DNA from 3 places in the Pseudoduganella sp. GW821-FHT12E03 genome. Region 2 is predicted to be linked to each of the others. Evidence: predicted binding sites of a transcription regulator. Region 2 holds the regulator's gene; each other region holds the start of a gene.
The links. Region 2 encodes HrcA, which represses chaperone genes, less so after heat shock. Its sites were predicted from a motif close to TTAGCACTCNNNNNNNNNGAGTGCTAA; they were not measured.
Positions count from the first base shown of each region.

Region 1 (5,096 bases), on a different contig from region 2:
CAAGCCGGCCGAGGTCACGTGGGTCTACCTGGCCGGTGGCCTGGCGACCCTGGTGTCGGCCCGTGTGATCGGCGCCTGGTCGGACCGCGCCGGCAAACACCACGTGTACCGCTGCCTGGCCGGCTTCGCCGTCGTGCCGATGCTGATGCTGACGCACTTGCCGCACTGGCCGCTGTGGGGACTGGTGCTGCTGTTCCCGCTGTTCATGATGGTGGTGTCGGGGCGCGGCATACCGTTGCAGGCGCTACTGACCACCGTGCCGCATCCGTCGCGCCGTGGCGCCTTCCTCAGTGCGAATGCGGCGCTGATGCAGATCGGCACCGGTTGCGGCGCCATGCTGGGGGGATTGATGCTGTCGACCGACGCGGCGGGCCGTATCGAAGGGTATGGCACGATCGGGTGGGTGGCGGCGGGGTTGTCGGTGGTGACGTTGCTGTGGGTGGGGAGGGTACAGGGCATGCCGGCCGCGCAGCCAGCTAAAGGAGTTGCCTGAGTCCCGTAGGGCGGCAGTGACAATGCCGCCCTACGGTATTCGCTGACCGCTGTTTTTCAGATGTTAAGTGCCCGGGCCGCTGCGTTGCAGCGGCTTTTTTGTTTCGCGCCACTGCGCCAGGCTCAAGACCGTGCCATCGATATCGTCATCGACCAGGATGTCGCCATCGGACTGGCCGACCAGGAAACTTTCCCAGCGCTGGGCCGCGTCGTCGCTGTTTTCAATAAAGCTCAGCTGGTAATAGCGCTTGCCGCCATGTTCGCGCAACTGGTCGTCGTATTCCATGATGGCGCCGTGCGCCTTGCCACCGGATGCTTTTTCAATCTGCTTCGACCACGCCTGCAATTCCGGCAAGGCCATCAGGGTGGCCACCGCCTGGTCACGGCTCAGCGAACCTTTGCGGGCCGGGGTGGCGTGGGCCGCGGCCTGGGCGGCGACCGAGGCCTGCATCGCGTCGGCCAGCACGGCCGCCATGGGCGCGGGGCGCTCCTGCGGTTCCGGCTGCTTGTTCCAGTACAGGTAATACCCCAGTAACCCGGCGGCCAACAGCCCGGCCAGGGTGCCGGCAATTGCGGCGGAGGTCGATGAATTCTTGCGTGCTGCCATGGGAAAACCTGTTAGCTAAGGGTGGGGGCATACTAACATGTGGATGCCCGGCCTGAAGGCCCGGCATCCAGGGCTGAAATTAAAAAAGCCTGCAAGGCGAACCTTGCAGGCTTTGTCAGCTTGGAAGCTAGACGGCTATTACATCATGCCGTCCATGCCGCCCATGCCACCCATGCCGCCCATACCGTGGCCGCCGGCTGGCTTGTCTTCCACCACTTCAGCCACCATGCAGTCGGTGGTCAGCATCAGGCTGGCCACGGACGCTGCGTTTTGCAGGGCCGAACGGGTCACTTTGGCTGGGTCCAGAACGCCCATTTCCACCATGTCGCCGTAGGTGCCGTTGGCGGCGTTGTAGCCGTAGTTGCCGGAACCGGCCAGCACTGCGTTCACCACGACGGACGATTCTTCGCCGGCGTTTTGAACGATCATGCGCAGTGGCTCTTCCATGGCGCGCAGAACGATCTTGATACCTGCGTCCTGGTCCGGGTTGTCGCCTTTCAGGTTGCTGATCGCAGCACGGGCACGCAGCAGGGCAACGCCGCCGCCTGGCACAATGCCTTCTTCCACGGCAGCGCGGGTCGCGTGCAGCGCGTCTTCAACGCGTGCTTTCTTTTCTTTCATTTCGACTTCGGTGGCAGCGCCAACCTTGATCACGGCAACACCACCAGCCAGCTTGGCTACGCGCTCTTGCAGTTTTTCACGGTCGTAGTCCGAGGTCGCTTCTTCGATCTGCACGCGGATCTGTTTAACGCGCGCCTGGATGTTCGACGCTTCGCCGGCGCCATCGATCACGATGGTGTTTTCTTTGCCGATTTCGATGCGCTTGGCTTGGCCCAGTTCCGCCAGGGTGACTTTGTCCAGGGTCAGGCCGACTTCTTCAGCAACAACCTGGCCGCCGGTCAGGATGGCGATGTCTTCCAGCATGGCTTTGCGGCGGTCGCCGAAGCCAGGTGCCTTCACTGCGCAGGTTTTCAGGATGCCGCGGATGTTGTTGACCACCAGGGTCGCCAGTGCTTCGCCTTCGATGTCTTCGGCGATGATCAGCAGTGGACGGCCGGCTTTCGCTACTTGCTCCAGGGCTGGCAGCAGGTCACGGATGTTCGAGATTTTCTTGTCGCACAGCAGGACGAATGGATTGTCCAGGATTGCAACTTGTTTCTCTTGGTTGTTGATGAAGTATGGCGACAGGTAGCCGCGGTCGAACTGCATACCTTCAACGATATCCAGCTCGTCGTTCAGCGACTTGCCGTCTTCCACGGTGATGACGCCTTCCTTGCCGACTTTTTCCATCGCTTCAGCGATACGCTCGCCGATCGAGAAGTCGGAGTTGGCCGAGATCGCGCCAACCTGGGCGATTTCCTTGGTGGTGGTGCATGGACGGGCCAGGGTAGCGATCTGCTCAACGGTGGCAGCAACCGCTTTGTCGATACCGCGCTTCAGGTCCATTGGGTTCATGCCGGCGGCAACGAACTTCATGCCTTCGCGCACGATGGCCTGGGCCAGCACGGTTGCGGTGGTGGTACCGTCACCGGCGTTGTCGCTGGTTTTGGAAGCAACTTCCTTCACCATTTGCGCGCCCATGTTTTGCAGCTTGTCTTTCAGTTCGATCTCTTTCGCGACCGATACACCGTCTTTGGTGACGGTTGGGGCGCCGAACGAACGCTCCAGCACCACGTTGCGGCCTTTCGGGCCCAGGGTGACTTTAACGGCGTTGGCCAGGATGTTAACGCCTTCAACCATCTTGGCGCGCGCTGCGTCGCCGAATACTACGTCTTTAGCTGCCATGTGTTTCTCCAGTGTTCAGTTCAGTATGTGGGGGTTGTATAAGTAAATTAATTACTTATTGACAACAGCCATGATGTCTTCTTCGCGCATTACCAGCAGCTCATCGCCGTCCACTTTGACAGCCTGGCCCGAGTATTTGCCGAACAGAACGCGGTCGCCCACTTTCACTTCCAGCGGACGTACTTTGCCGTCGTCCAGCACTTTGCCGTTGCCCACGGCCAGGACTTCGCCCTGGTCTGGTTTTTCAGCGGCAGCATCAGGGATGATCAGACCGGATGCGGTCTTGGTTTCCTGGTCGAGACGCTTAACGATTACGCGGTCGTGCAATGGACGCAGATTCATACAAAACTCCTTTAGATAGGGCAATGGATTTGGTGCTTTTGGAACCGTGGCCGGCGCACGCGCCTGGCCCTGTTCCCAAAATTCTTGTTAGCACTCTCGGCTAACGAGTGCCAATTATAGGGATGGTGTTTTGGTATTTCAAGGCGCGATGACAAAAGTATTTTGTTTATGCGGTCGGCAAGGTCAGGCGGAAGCACACTTTTCCGGGGCCAGGGTCGGCCAATTCCAGCGCGCCGCCATGGGCGCGGGCGATGTCGCGCGCCAGCGACAAACCCAGTCCCACGCCGGAAACACGGCGGTTGTGGGCCTGGTCGGCGCGGTAAAAGCGGTCGAATAAACGGTCCCAATGCTCGGCGGCAATGCCATCCGACGCATTGGAAATGTCAATTTGCCAATATTGACCTTCGGTGCGGGCGGCCAGTGCGATCCAGCCGCCCGCCGTGCCATATTTGATGGCATTGCTGACAAGGTTGTGCAAAACCTGGCCCAGTAATTCGGCATCGCCATTGACCACCAGCTGCGCCGGCAGGTCCAGCCGCACTGCGCGGCTGTCGTCCATCAGGCTGATATCTTCCGCCAGTTCTTCCAGCTGCGGGCCGAGGTTCACACGCGCCATCGGAATGTGCAGCTGGCCCGCGTCGGCCCGCGCCAGCAACAGCAATTTGCGGACAATCGAGTCGAGGCGGCGCACTTCGTCGAGCATGTTGGCCAGGCCCTGTTCCAGCACGGGGTCGCTGGCGGCGCGGGCAAAGCTGCGCTCCAGCTCGCCCTGCAAGATCGTCAGCGGGGTTTTTAATTCATGCGCCGCGTCGCCGGAAAACCGCACGGCTTGCTGGTAGCTGCGCTGCAGCCGGTCCAGCATGGCGTTGAACACGGCGATCAGTTCGGCGAATTCGCGGTCTTCCTGCTGGGTCGACACGCGCCGGTCCAGGTCCATGGCATTGATGCGCACCATCACGCGGGTCAGCCGCTCCACGGGACGCATCGCGCCCCCCGCCAGATACCAGGACAGGATGCCGATCAGGGCCACCATGATGACCAGCGCGCCGGCGAATCGCCCGAACGTGGCGCGCAGCTGCACATTGGACAGGCTGCGGTTGACGCCGATCCACACCGTGACCGGTCCGTTGACCACCACGCCAACGCGCCAGCTGCGGTCAACGCTTTCCAGGGTTTGCAAGCCTTGCGCCGGCGACGGCAGCCGCCCGGGCGTCAATTCCAGCGGCCAGTCGCTGCTGCGGTACAGTTCACCCGCCTGCGCATGGTGCACGCGCAGGATGGCAAAGCCCTCGGTGGATTCCTTCGGAGCGAAACCGCTGAAACTGGCGTTGACGTGCGCATCGATGGCGGACCAGGGCGCTTGCAATTGCAGCTGGAACAGCGGGCCGGAGAGCTGGGCGGCCAGCATGCGGTCGATGATGCCGGCGCGCCGGTGCACGATGATGTAGCCGGTCGAGGCGTACAGCGCGGTGATGGCGACCAGCGCGATGACCGTGGAGACCAGCGCGATGCGCAGGCGGAACGAGCGCAATTGCGGCCAGCGCGCCAGCAGGCGCGCGACCAGCCGGCTGCCGCGCGCGGCTCCGGTCACGCCGCGCCTTCCGGCTTGCGCAGCCGGTAGCCGACACCGCGCACCGCTTCAATCGCCACGTCGTCCGGCAATTCCAGCTTTTTGCGCAACCGCTGGATGCAGACGTCGACCATATTGGTCTGCGGCTCGAAATCGTAGCCCCACACGTGTTCGAGGATTTGCGTGCGGGTGTAGACGCGCCCCGGCGAGCGCATCAGGTATTCCATTAAATTGAATTCGCGGCTGGTCAGCTCGACCGAACGGCCATCGACTTCGGCCACGCGGCTCAGCCGGTCCAGC
Region 1 is NZ_JBXAQJ010000007.1:305,585-310,680, forward strand. Features, by position in the region: gene AC1RRC_RS19450 (MFS transporter) at 1-493, shown strand, start outside; gene AC1RRC_RS19455 (hypothetical protein) at 557-1,099, opposite strand; gene groL (chaperonin GroEL) at 1,238-2,884, opposite strand; gene groES (co-chaperone GroES) at 2,936-3,226, opposite strand; gene AC1RRC_RS19470 (sensor histidine kinase) at 3,393-4,817, opposite strand; gene AC1RRC_RS19475 (response regulator transcription factor) at 4,814-5,096, opposite strand, start outside.
Region 1: the regulator HrcA is predicted to act here: its motif matches at 3,314-3,340, upstream of groES (co-chaperone GroES).

Region 2 (5,096 bases):
AGCGTCTGCCGCTGATCTTGCAGCGGTTTTTTATCTGTCCATGGCGGTCGAACACTGTCACATTCCAGTCGCCCGGCCCGCTGCGCTCCAGTCCCATGAAGCCGAAACCGTCGATCCAGGAGCTGAAATGTTCGACCGTGACACCGGGCGCCGGCATGGCGTCAAGCGGCAGCACGGCCGGCAGGGGGATCGTATCTTCCGCCGAACCGGAAAAACCGGCAATGAACTGGCTCGGGTGGCCGCTGGAAAAACTCAGTTGTTCCCACAGGTGTACGTGCCCGGACAGCATGGCTTGCACCTTATCGGGCAGCAGGCGCGGGTTGATCGAGCCAAAGCTTTGCTGCAAGCCCAGGTCGCCCTTGTGCCAGTCATAGTCGCCATTGGGCTTGCGGTCCGCACCCACGCCGAGGATAGGGTGATGCGTCAGGCCGATATTCCACGTGGCTCGCTGTGACAGTGCATCGAGCTTGCGGTACGTGTCACGGTATTTTTCATAGCCGGTCGAACCGGGCTTGAAGCCTTTCCACGTGGTGGCGGCGGTATCGATTACCAGCAATTGCGCGTCGCCGCCCAGCGGCACCGCATAGGGATCGCTGTAGTCGCCCCGGCTGTCATCGGTGGACGCGTTGCAGTCGCGGCCCGGCAGCAGCGGACGCGGGTCCAGCAGACGCCACCAGCCTTGGCCGGCCCGTTCGCAGCTTTCATGGTTGCCCCGCACCGCGACCCATGGCGCCGCCTTCAGCAGCGGCGCGGCAGGCGCGAACAAGTCGGCGTTCCAGGTATCCCAGCCATAGCCCCACGGACTGCCTGCGCAGCCGGCATTGCCTTCCGGGCAGGCGTTTTCGCGGTAGTGGTAATCGCCCACGTGCACGACCAGGTCCGGCTTCCACGCGGCGGCAGCGGCGGCGACCGTGGCAAACGGGAAGCGCTGCGGGTCGTTACATTCCTGGAACTCGTTATCCTTTTGTTTCATCCGGCAGCCGGTATCGCCCAGCACGGCGATGCGCCGCGGCGCGGCGCGCGGCACCGGCAGCGCCTGGCCTTGCACGCTGGCGGCCAGGGCGCCGGCCGGCAGCGTGGCTTCGCAGGTCAGCAGCGGGAACGCCGACGGTTTGCTTTCCTCCGGTTTCGAGGCGGTCGGCCGCAGCGGCATGGTGGCGGGCAGGGCGCGCACAGTCATGGCCAGCGGCTTGCCATCCACGGTCAACGCCGGGCAACTGGCGGCGGGGGTGACCACCCGGGCCATGGCCGCGCCCTGTTCGCCCATGATGACGTAGGCCGTGAGTTCGGCGGGCGGCGTGGCCGTGGGCGGCACGGCGCAGCCGGCCAGCAGGGCCAGCGGGACCAGCGGGACCAATAAGGCGGGCAGGGCGCCGGGTGGGGCGCCAAGTTGGGCACTAAGAGGGAAGAGCGTGGGCAAGGGCGGCTCCAGAGGGGCAATCCGCTAATTTACCATGGGCCGCCCTGATTTCCGCCGCCGCCCGGCATGCGACAATACCCAAATGAATCCCGCACCTCCCATCAAAGCCATCCTGTTCGACCTCGACGACACGCTGTGGCCGATCGCCCCGGTGATTGCGCAGGCCGAAGCCACCCTGCACGCGTGGCTGGCGGAACACGCCCCGAAAGTCGCGCAACAGTTTTCCATCGAGACCCTGCGCGCGCGCCGCATGGCGCTGCTGGCGCAGCAGCCGCAGTTGCATTTCAACCTGGCGCAATTGCGCCGACTGGGCCTGGAAGCCGCATTTGCCGAAGCGGGCGAAGATGTGGCGCACATCGATGGCGCGATGCGCCACTTCCTGGCGGCCCGCAATGCCGTGACGCCGTATGACGACGTGCTGCCCGGTTTGCTGAAGCTGAAAGACCGGCTGGTGCTGGGCACCGTCACCAATGGCAACGCCGACCTGGAAGTCGTGGGCATGGCCCACCATTTCAAGGTATCGCTGGCGGCCTGCGATTTCGGCACCGCCAAGCCGGACCCGGCGATTTTTCATGCCGCCTGCGCCGCGCTGGGCGTGGCGCCACACGAAACCGTGTATGTCGGCGATGACTTGAAGTTCGACGTGGAAGGGGCGCAAAAAGCCGGCTTGCGCGCCGTCTGGATGAACCGCACCGGGAGTCGCGCCCACGTGGAACTGGGCATTGCGCCCGATGCCGTATGCTCCACGCTTGATGAATTGCTGGCGTGGCTGGAAGCGCACCTGGAACAATGATTTTCGCCACGGCCTGTGGCTGCGTGCATAATAGGCGAATCACTCAGGCGCCTCAATGAGGCGCAAACATGCGTAGCTTGGAAGTTTAGAAACATGCAACTCGATATCCGTGCCCAAACCCTGCTGAAAGCGCTGGTGGAACGCTATATTGCTGACGGCCAGCCGGTCGGCTCGCGCGCGCTGTCCAAGATTTCAGGGCTGGAATTGTCTCCGGCCACCATCCGCAACATCATGGCCGACCTGGAAGAGATGGGCTATGTGGCCAGTCCGCACACGTCGGCTGGCCGGATTCCGACCCCGCGCGGCTACCGCATCTTTGTTGATACCTTGCTCACGGTGCAGCATATCGATGAAAGTTCGGTTGAATCGCGCATGCGCCTGCAGCACCAGCAGCCGCAAAAACTCATTGCCAATGCGGCGCAAATGCTGTCGTCGCTGTCGCAATTCGCCGGCGTGGTGATGACGCCGCGCCATGAATCCGTGTTCCAGCAAATCGAATTCCTGCGGCTCGGTGAGAAGCGCATCTTGCTGGTGATTGTCGGCCCAGGCGGCGACGTGCAAAACCGCTTGCTGCTGACCGACGTGGATTACACGCCGGCCCAGCTGATCCAATCGGCCAATTACATCAACCAGCATTTCAGCGGCCTGGCCTTTGACGATGTGCGCACCCGCCTGCAAGGCGAATTGCGCCAGTTGCAAAGCGATATGGGCCGGCTGATGCAGGCGGCGGTGGAGGCGGGCAGCGAAGCCATGGCCGAGAGTGCGGAAGACATGGTGATTGCCGGCGAACGCAACTTGCTGTCGGTCAGCGACCTGTCGTCGAACATGACGTCGCTGCGCCAGATGTTCGACATGTTCGAGCAAAAGACCGGGCTGATGCAATTGCTCGACGTCTCGAGCAAGGCCTCCGGCGTGCAGATTTTCATCGGCGGCGAATCGAACCTGGTGCCGATGGATGAAATGAGCGTGGTGACGGCGCCCTATGAAGCCAACGGCAAGATCGTCGGCACCCTCGGGGTGATTGGGCCGACGCGCATGGCGTATGAGCGGGTGATTCCGATCGTCGACATTACAGCCAAGCTGTTGTCGAATGCGCTGAGCAACAATTAAGTGTAAGAAGATGTAAAAAACCGGGCTAATGAGCCCGGTTTTTTCATCCGCCGCCGTGCTTAGTGCTGGCGGTGCGGACATTCCTTCTTGGTGCAATTACCGTAAATCGCCAGAGCGTGTTCCGCAATGTGGAAGCCACGTTCCTCGGCGATCGAATGCTGGCGCTTTTCGATTTCTTCATCGACAAACTCTTCCACGCGACCGCAATCGAGGCATACCAGGTGATCATGGTGCGTACCGGCGTTCAATTCGAAAATCGCCTTGCCGGTTTCGAAATGGTTACGGTGCAGCAGGCCGGCCTGTTCGAACTGGGTCAGGACACGGTAGACCGTGGCCAAACCCACGTCCATGTTGTCAGCCAGTAAAATCTTGTAGACATCTTCCGCCGTCAGGTGACGCACCGGGCTGTTCTGGAAAATGTCGAGGATCTTCAGACGCGGCAAGGTCGCTTTCAGGCCGCTTGCCTTCAGGTCTGCAGGATTGTTACTCATGTTTCTTACTCGGTTGGGGGGCAAAGTGCTTTATCATATAGTGTTTTGGCACTTATGCTCAAATGAATTGAGGTCCTTATGCGCGTCACCCTGGCTTTACCGCAGTCCCTGTTGCACCGTTTGAAACGCCGTACACCCGTGATTGCGGGCATGATTTGCGTCGCATTCGCCGTAGGCGGTTGCGCGTCCACCAATAAGCTGGGCGCGAATGATACGAAGGAAGACTCGACTGTCGTCGCCAGCCAGGGCGCGCAAGTGAGGACCATCAGCCAGCTGCAAAAGTTCATGTGGTTCTTTTCCCCGTACCGCCCGAGCATCCAGCAAGGCAACTTCATTTCCGAGGAAATGCTGCAGCAACTCAAAGTCGGCATGACGCGTGACCAGGTGCGCTTTATCCTGGGTACGCCGCTGCTGACGGACATCTTCCACGCCGACCGTTGGGACTACCCGTTCCGCCTGGCGCGTGGCAATGGCGAAGTCATCGAAAGCGCCGTGGTGGTCCATTTCAAGAACGGTACAGTCGAGCGCTTCGAAGGCGGCAATTTGCCGACCGAGAAGGAATACATCGCCCTGATCGCCAATCCCGCCAAAAGCGCGAAAGAAGTATTGAGGGAACAAAAGACGGTATTGCCAGCGCAAGGCGCGCCATTGCCGGCCGGGACGGATACTTCGCCAGCGCAGCCGGTCGACGTCACGCCGAAGATCGACAAGAAATAAGGACATCATGAGTCAGTTGAATATCGCAATTGCAGGGGCAGGCGGCCGCATGGGCCGCATGCTGATCGAAGCCGTGCAGGCAGCGCCGGACATGACGCTCGCCGGCGCACTGGACGTGCCGGGCGCGCCCGGCCTCGGCACCGATGCGGCTGCTTTCCTGGGTAAACCAGCCGGTGTGGCGATTGAATCGGACTTGGCCAAGGGCCTGGCCGGCGCCGGGTTCCTGATTGATTTCACGCGTCCGGAAGGCACGCTGGAACATTTGAAATACTGCGCCGACCACGGTATCAAGGTCATCATCGGCACCACCGGTTTCGATGACGCCGGCAAGGCCGCGATCGCGGCAGCGGCCGAGAAGACCGCCATCGTGTTCGCGCCGAACATGAGCGTGGGCGTGAACGTCACGCTGAAATTGCTGGAATTCGCCGCCAAACAAATGGCGACGGGCTATGACATTGAAATCATCGAGGCGCACCACCGCCACAAGGTCGATGCGCCATCGGGCACCGCGCTGAAGATGGGCGAAGTGATTGCCGACGCGGTGGGCCGCGATTTGAAAGAGTGC
Region 2 is NZ_JBXAQJ010000005.1:435,528-440,623, reverse strand. Features, by position in the region: gene AC1RRC_RS15490 (metallophosphoesterase) at 1-1,420, opposite strand, end outside; gene AC1RRC_RS15485 (HAD family hydrolase) at 1,503-2,213, shown strand; gene hrcA (heat-inducible transcriptional repressor HrcA) at 2,307-3,323, shown strand; gene fur (ferric iron uptake transcriptional regulator) at 3,383-3,814, opposite strand; gene AC1RRC_RS15470 (outer membrane protein assembly factor BamE) at 3,893-4,531, shown strand; gene dapB (4-hydroxy-tetrahydrodipicolinate reductase) at 4,539-5,096, shown strand, end outside.

Region 3 (5,096 bases), on a different contig from region 2:
CACGTTCGGGTGCGGACCGGCAAAGTCGAAGTCCGTCATTTCATTGTTCAGCAAGAAGCCATAGCCCGGCACGGTGATGCCGCTGCCGCCCCAGGATTCAATCGTGTAGGTGTAGGCCACGATATTGCCGTCCTTGTCCGACACCGTCAGGTGCGTGGTATGCGCGCTTTCCGCCAGCAGCTTGGCGGTCACGGCGGGGCGCAGTGGCACGCTCTGGTCTTGCTGGAACGGGTACGGATCGCCGGCCGTGGCGACTTTGCCGGCCCGGGTCGGGTCGATCAGCTCGCGCCGCCGCGCCGCGTAGGCTTTGCTTAACAAACCTTGCACCGGCGCTTCGACGAATTCCGGGTCGGCCAGGTAGGCATTGCGGTCGGCAAACGCGAGGCGCGCCGCTTCCATGTACAGGTGCTCGACCTTATCGCGCGGCATGGCTTTCAAATCGTAGCCTTCCAGGATATTCAGCGCTTCGCCGATCGTGACGCCGCCGGACGAGGGCAGCGGCATGCCCGCCAGTTCATAGCCGCGATACGTATAGCGGATCGGTTGGCGCAGGCGCGCTTCATAGTTGGCCAGGTCCGCCATCGTCATGGCGCCGGCGCGGACCTTGCCGCCCGGATTATTGACGGTATCGACAATCGCGCGGCCGATCTTGCCTTCATAAAATGCCTTGACGCCGCCGGCCGCCAGTTCGCGGTACGCCTTCGCCAGATCCGGATTGCGCAGCAAGGTGCCGCTGGGGAGGGCTTTGCCGTTGCGCAGGTACAGTTGCGCCGTGGCGGGGAACAGCGCGAATTTCGCTTCGTTTTCCTTCACCAGGTGAGTGAAGTTGTCGTTGACCTTGAAGCCGTTTTGCGCGACGCCGATGGCTGGCTGTAATACCTGTTTCAGCGACATGGAACCATAGCGGTCCAGCGCCTCATGCCAGCCGCGCACCGCGCCCGGCACGCCGACCGCCATGCCGCTGGCCACCGCCGTGTCAAACGGGATGTCCTTGCCGTCCTGCTGGAATATCGTGGGCTTGAAATTGGCCGGCGCGGTTTCGCGGTGGTCGATGGTGATGACGCGCTTGTCCTTGGCCAGGTAAATCATCATGAAGCCGCCGCCGCCGATCCCGCAACTGAACGGGTCCGTGACGCCCAGGGTCGCGGCGGCCGCGACCGCCGCATCGATGGCGTTGCCGCCTTTGTTCAAGATCGCCAGCGCGGCCTGTGATGCGGGTTCGCTGATGGTGGCAACGGCGCCGCCAGTGCCGGTGGCGACCGGGGTCTTGGCCCAGGCGGCGGCCGGCACGGAGGCAATGGCGATGGAAAGGATCAGGGGACGGAGGACGATGCGGGTAGCGGTCGGGGTCATAGGCTCGCGGTAGTTGGCGTATGGAACCCCGAAGGCCGGTAGCTTGCGAGGTTCCGTCTAGGAAATATCCACCCGTAAGCTTACCTTATATGCCGGCGGTGGCGTATGCAGCGGCGTCGGTTCGGCGGGGTCCAATGGCCCCAGGGTGAACTTCAAGCCCTGCTGCGCCGCAGTATTGCTGCCGTTGGGCATGTCTTCCGCCAGCACGAACTGGCTGGATTGACCGCCATGGGTCAGCACGAAGGTGAAACTGATATAGCCCTTCCAGACGCAGACGGCGCCGGGACGGCAGCGGCTGTCGTTGACCTTGTCGAGCTTTAAGGTGGTGTTGGGCGACAGGTTGACGGTCTGGCCGGGTGTCAGCACATACGTCTGGCTGACGGGGAGGGCAGGGCCGCCGCCACTCTCGGCGGGGCTGATGCCGCAGGCGGCAACAATACCGCCACAGACAATCGCGCTGCATAGCGAACTGATGAAACGAGGCTGCATATTTCGTCTCCTTGGGCCGTGAAACAAAGGGGGCTGACGGGTGAAAATATTAACCAAATTGCATCAAAATAGGCGCACGCTTGGCAGGCGCCACAAAAGCAACGCCCCTGGGAGAATTGCTTTGCAGGCAATTCTACGCCAGGGGCGTTGTGCGGTGCGGAAAATTTCCGCCACCGCTTAGATATAAGGTGTCAGCGCGGTCTTCATCTTTTTCAGCGCCGCGGCTTCGATCTGGCGAATCCGCTCGGCCGATACGCCGAATTCTTCCGCCAGGGTGTGCAGGGTGGCGCCGGAACCGTCATCGTTGGCCAGCCAGCGGGCTTCGACGATGCGGCGCGAACGGGCGTCCAGTTTCGACAAGGCGGTTTCCAGGCCTTCCGAATGCAAACGGGTCACCTGTTCCGCTTCCAGCACGCGGGTTGGTTCGCTTTGCTCGGACGACAGGTAAGCGATCGGCGCGAATTTGTCATCTTCATCGTCGGTTGGCGACTCCAGCGCGATATCGCGGCCGGACAAACGCGTTTCCATCTCGATGACTTCTTCGCGCTTGACGTCGAGCGTCTTGGCCAGCTGGTCGATCTGGGCCGGCGTCATCGCATCGAGGCCCTGCTTGTGGCTGCGCAGGTTGAAGAACAGTTTGCGCTGGGCCTTGGTGGTGGCCACTTTCACCAGGCGCCAGTTCTTCAGGATGTATTCGTGGATTTCCGCCTTGATCCAGTGCATCGCGTACGACACCAGGCGCACGCCCTGGTCCGGGTCGAAGCGTTTGACGGCTTTCATCAGGCCGATATTGCCTTCCTGGATCAGGTCGGCGTGCGGCAAGCCATAGCCAAGGTAGCCGCGCGCAATCGAGACCACCAGGCGCAGGTGCGACAGCACCAGTTCCTGGGCGGCGCCGAGGTCATTGTTTTCTTTCAGGTTACGGCCGAGGCGCACTTCGTCGTCCTGGGTCAGCATAGGCAGGCGGTTCACCGCCGAAATATAGGCGTCCAGGTTGCCCAGGTTGCCACTGAACCCGAGGCCGAGTGCGTTGTTGCTGGCAGGTACCAGAGCAGCAGTTGCGGTCATCGTTGTCATTCTTTTCCTCGCTCTATGCGTGTTACTAAGTTGGAAGCATCTTGCGCCGTGTCTCTTAAAGCTCGCTTAACAGTTGCGTTGCAACAAGAAACACTTAATTCGGACATATATTAGCACTCTCCCTTGGTGAGTGCCAATCGGCTGTGGCAATACAATTAATAGCACAGGCCTATCGGAGCAGTCTACGTGATGGGATTTATCAAATCGTAGTTAATTTACAACGTTTGTGCTTGCTCAACGTGTAAATCGATAGGCTAAGCATATCGGGACAGCGCGGGAAAGGACTGTGCGAAAACGCACGGAAGCAGCGGGAGCGCCGGCGCCAAGCGCGCCGGCGGCGGGGATTAATTGAGTTTGGCCAAATGGCGCTGGACCGACAGCAGGGCGCCGATCAGTCCCAGGCCGGCCGACAAGGCCAGCAAGCCGGCCGCCGGCCAGGCCGACAGCGGCGCCAGCCGGAATTCCGACGCATACAGCCGCGCAAACTCGGCAATGGCGTTATTCAGCGGACCCAGCGCCAGCGCCACGCCGCCCAGCGCCAGGCCGCCCGCGCACAGGCCCAGCAGCGCACCGGTGTAATAGAACGGACGGTGGATGAAGGTGTCGGTGGCGCCGATCAGCTTCGATACCAGGATTTCTTCGCGTTGCGTCAGCACCTGCAGGCGGATGGTGTTGAACACCACCGCCACCACCACCGTGCCCAGGGTGGCGGCCAGCAGCAGCAGCGCCAGCTTGAGGATGTTGATCAACGCCGCCAGGCGTTTGACCCAGGCCGAATCGATTTGCACCGATTCCACACCGGGCAGCAGGCGCAATTGTTCCGCCAGCACATCCACGTCGAGGCCGGTGGCGGCGGTGCGGAAGGCGTCGAGCTTGACGATATAACTGTCCGGCAGCGGGTTGTCGCCCAACGTCGCCAGCACGTCGGACAGGCCGCTCTTGTCTTTCAGGTTGTCGAGCGCCTTTTCGCGCGGCACGAAAATGATTTTCGCTTCGCGCGCCAGTTCGCGCAGCGGCGTGGCCAGGCTGGCGGCCTGCTCGCGCGGCACGTCCTGTTTGACGAACAGGCTGATTTCCGGGTCGACCGACATTTGTTCCGACAGCGGACGCACATTGTCCAGCAAGGTCATGCCCATGAAGGGCAGGGCCAGCGCGATCGCCACCACCAGGATGTTGAACAGGAAACTGCCGGGCGCGCGGCGTACGTGCACCAGCGCGGCGGCCAGCGCAAAGCCATGTTGGCGGAACCAGTTGGTCATTCCAGGGCTCCCTGGCGCAAGTGGATGACGCGCGCGGCGCCATCGAGCACCACTTCATCGTGGGTGGAAATCACGCACGTCACGCCCACCGAGTGGAAGGCGCGCAATGCATCGAACACCCGTTCCGCGCTGGCGCGGTCCAGGTTGGCGGTGGGTTCGTCGGCCAGGATGATTTGCGGGCGGTTGACGATGGCGCGGGCGATCGACACGCGCTGCTGTTCCCCGCCGGACAGCGCCAGCGGCTGCGAGTTGGCGCGGTCGGCCAGCCCCACCTTGTCCAGCGCGGCGCGGGCGCGCTGCTCGGCCTGGGCGCGCGGGGCGCCCGTGACCATCAGCGGCATCATGACGTTGGCCAGGATCGAGCGGTCGTTCAGCAAGCGCTGTTCCTGGAAGATCAGACCGAGGTTGCGGCGCAGGAACGGCACGCCGGCGGCTTTCAGGCGGCCGATATCCTGGCCATTGACCGTCACCTGGCCGGAACTGGGGCGTTCCATGGCGGCAATCATTTTCAGCAGCGTGGATTTGCCGGCGCCGGACGGGCCGGCCAGGAACACCAGTTCACCTTTATTGATGGTCAGCGACACGTCGCGCAGCGCGGTCGCATCCGGCCCATACTGCTTGGTCACATGCTGGAATTCAATCATCTTAGTGGCCCCCGCATTAACCCAGCAGGGCATCCACGAAGTCGGCCGCATTGAACGGCTGCAAGTCTTCGATGCGTTCGCCAATGCCGATGAAATACACCGGCACCGGGCGCACGCGGGCAATGGCGGCAATTACGCCGCCCTTGGCCGTGCCGTCGAGCTTGGTGATGATCAGGCCGGACAGTTGCAGCGCATCGTCGAAGGCCTTGACTTGCGCCAGCGCGTTTTGGCCCGTGTTGCCATCGATCACCAGCAGGGTTTCATGCGGCGCGCC
Region 3 is NZ_JBXAQJ010000003.1:746,511-751,606, reverse strand. Features, by position in the region: gene ggt (gamma-glutamyltransferase) at 1-1,353, opposite strand, end outside; gene AC1RRC_RS11020 (hypothetical protein) at 1,411-1,842, opposite strand; gene rpoH (RNA polymerase sigma factor RpoH) at 2,020-2,919, opposite strand; gene ftsX (permease-like cell division protein FtsX) at 3,264-4,178, opposite strand; gene AC1RRC_RS11005 (cell division ATP-binding protein FtsE) at 4,175-4,822, opposite strand; gene ftsY (signal recognition particle-docking protein FtsY) at 4,839-5,096, opposite strand, start outside.
Region 3: the regulator HrcA is predicted to act here: its motif matches at 3,030-3,056, upstream of rpoH (RNA polymerase sigma factor RpoH).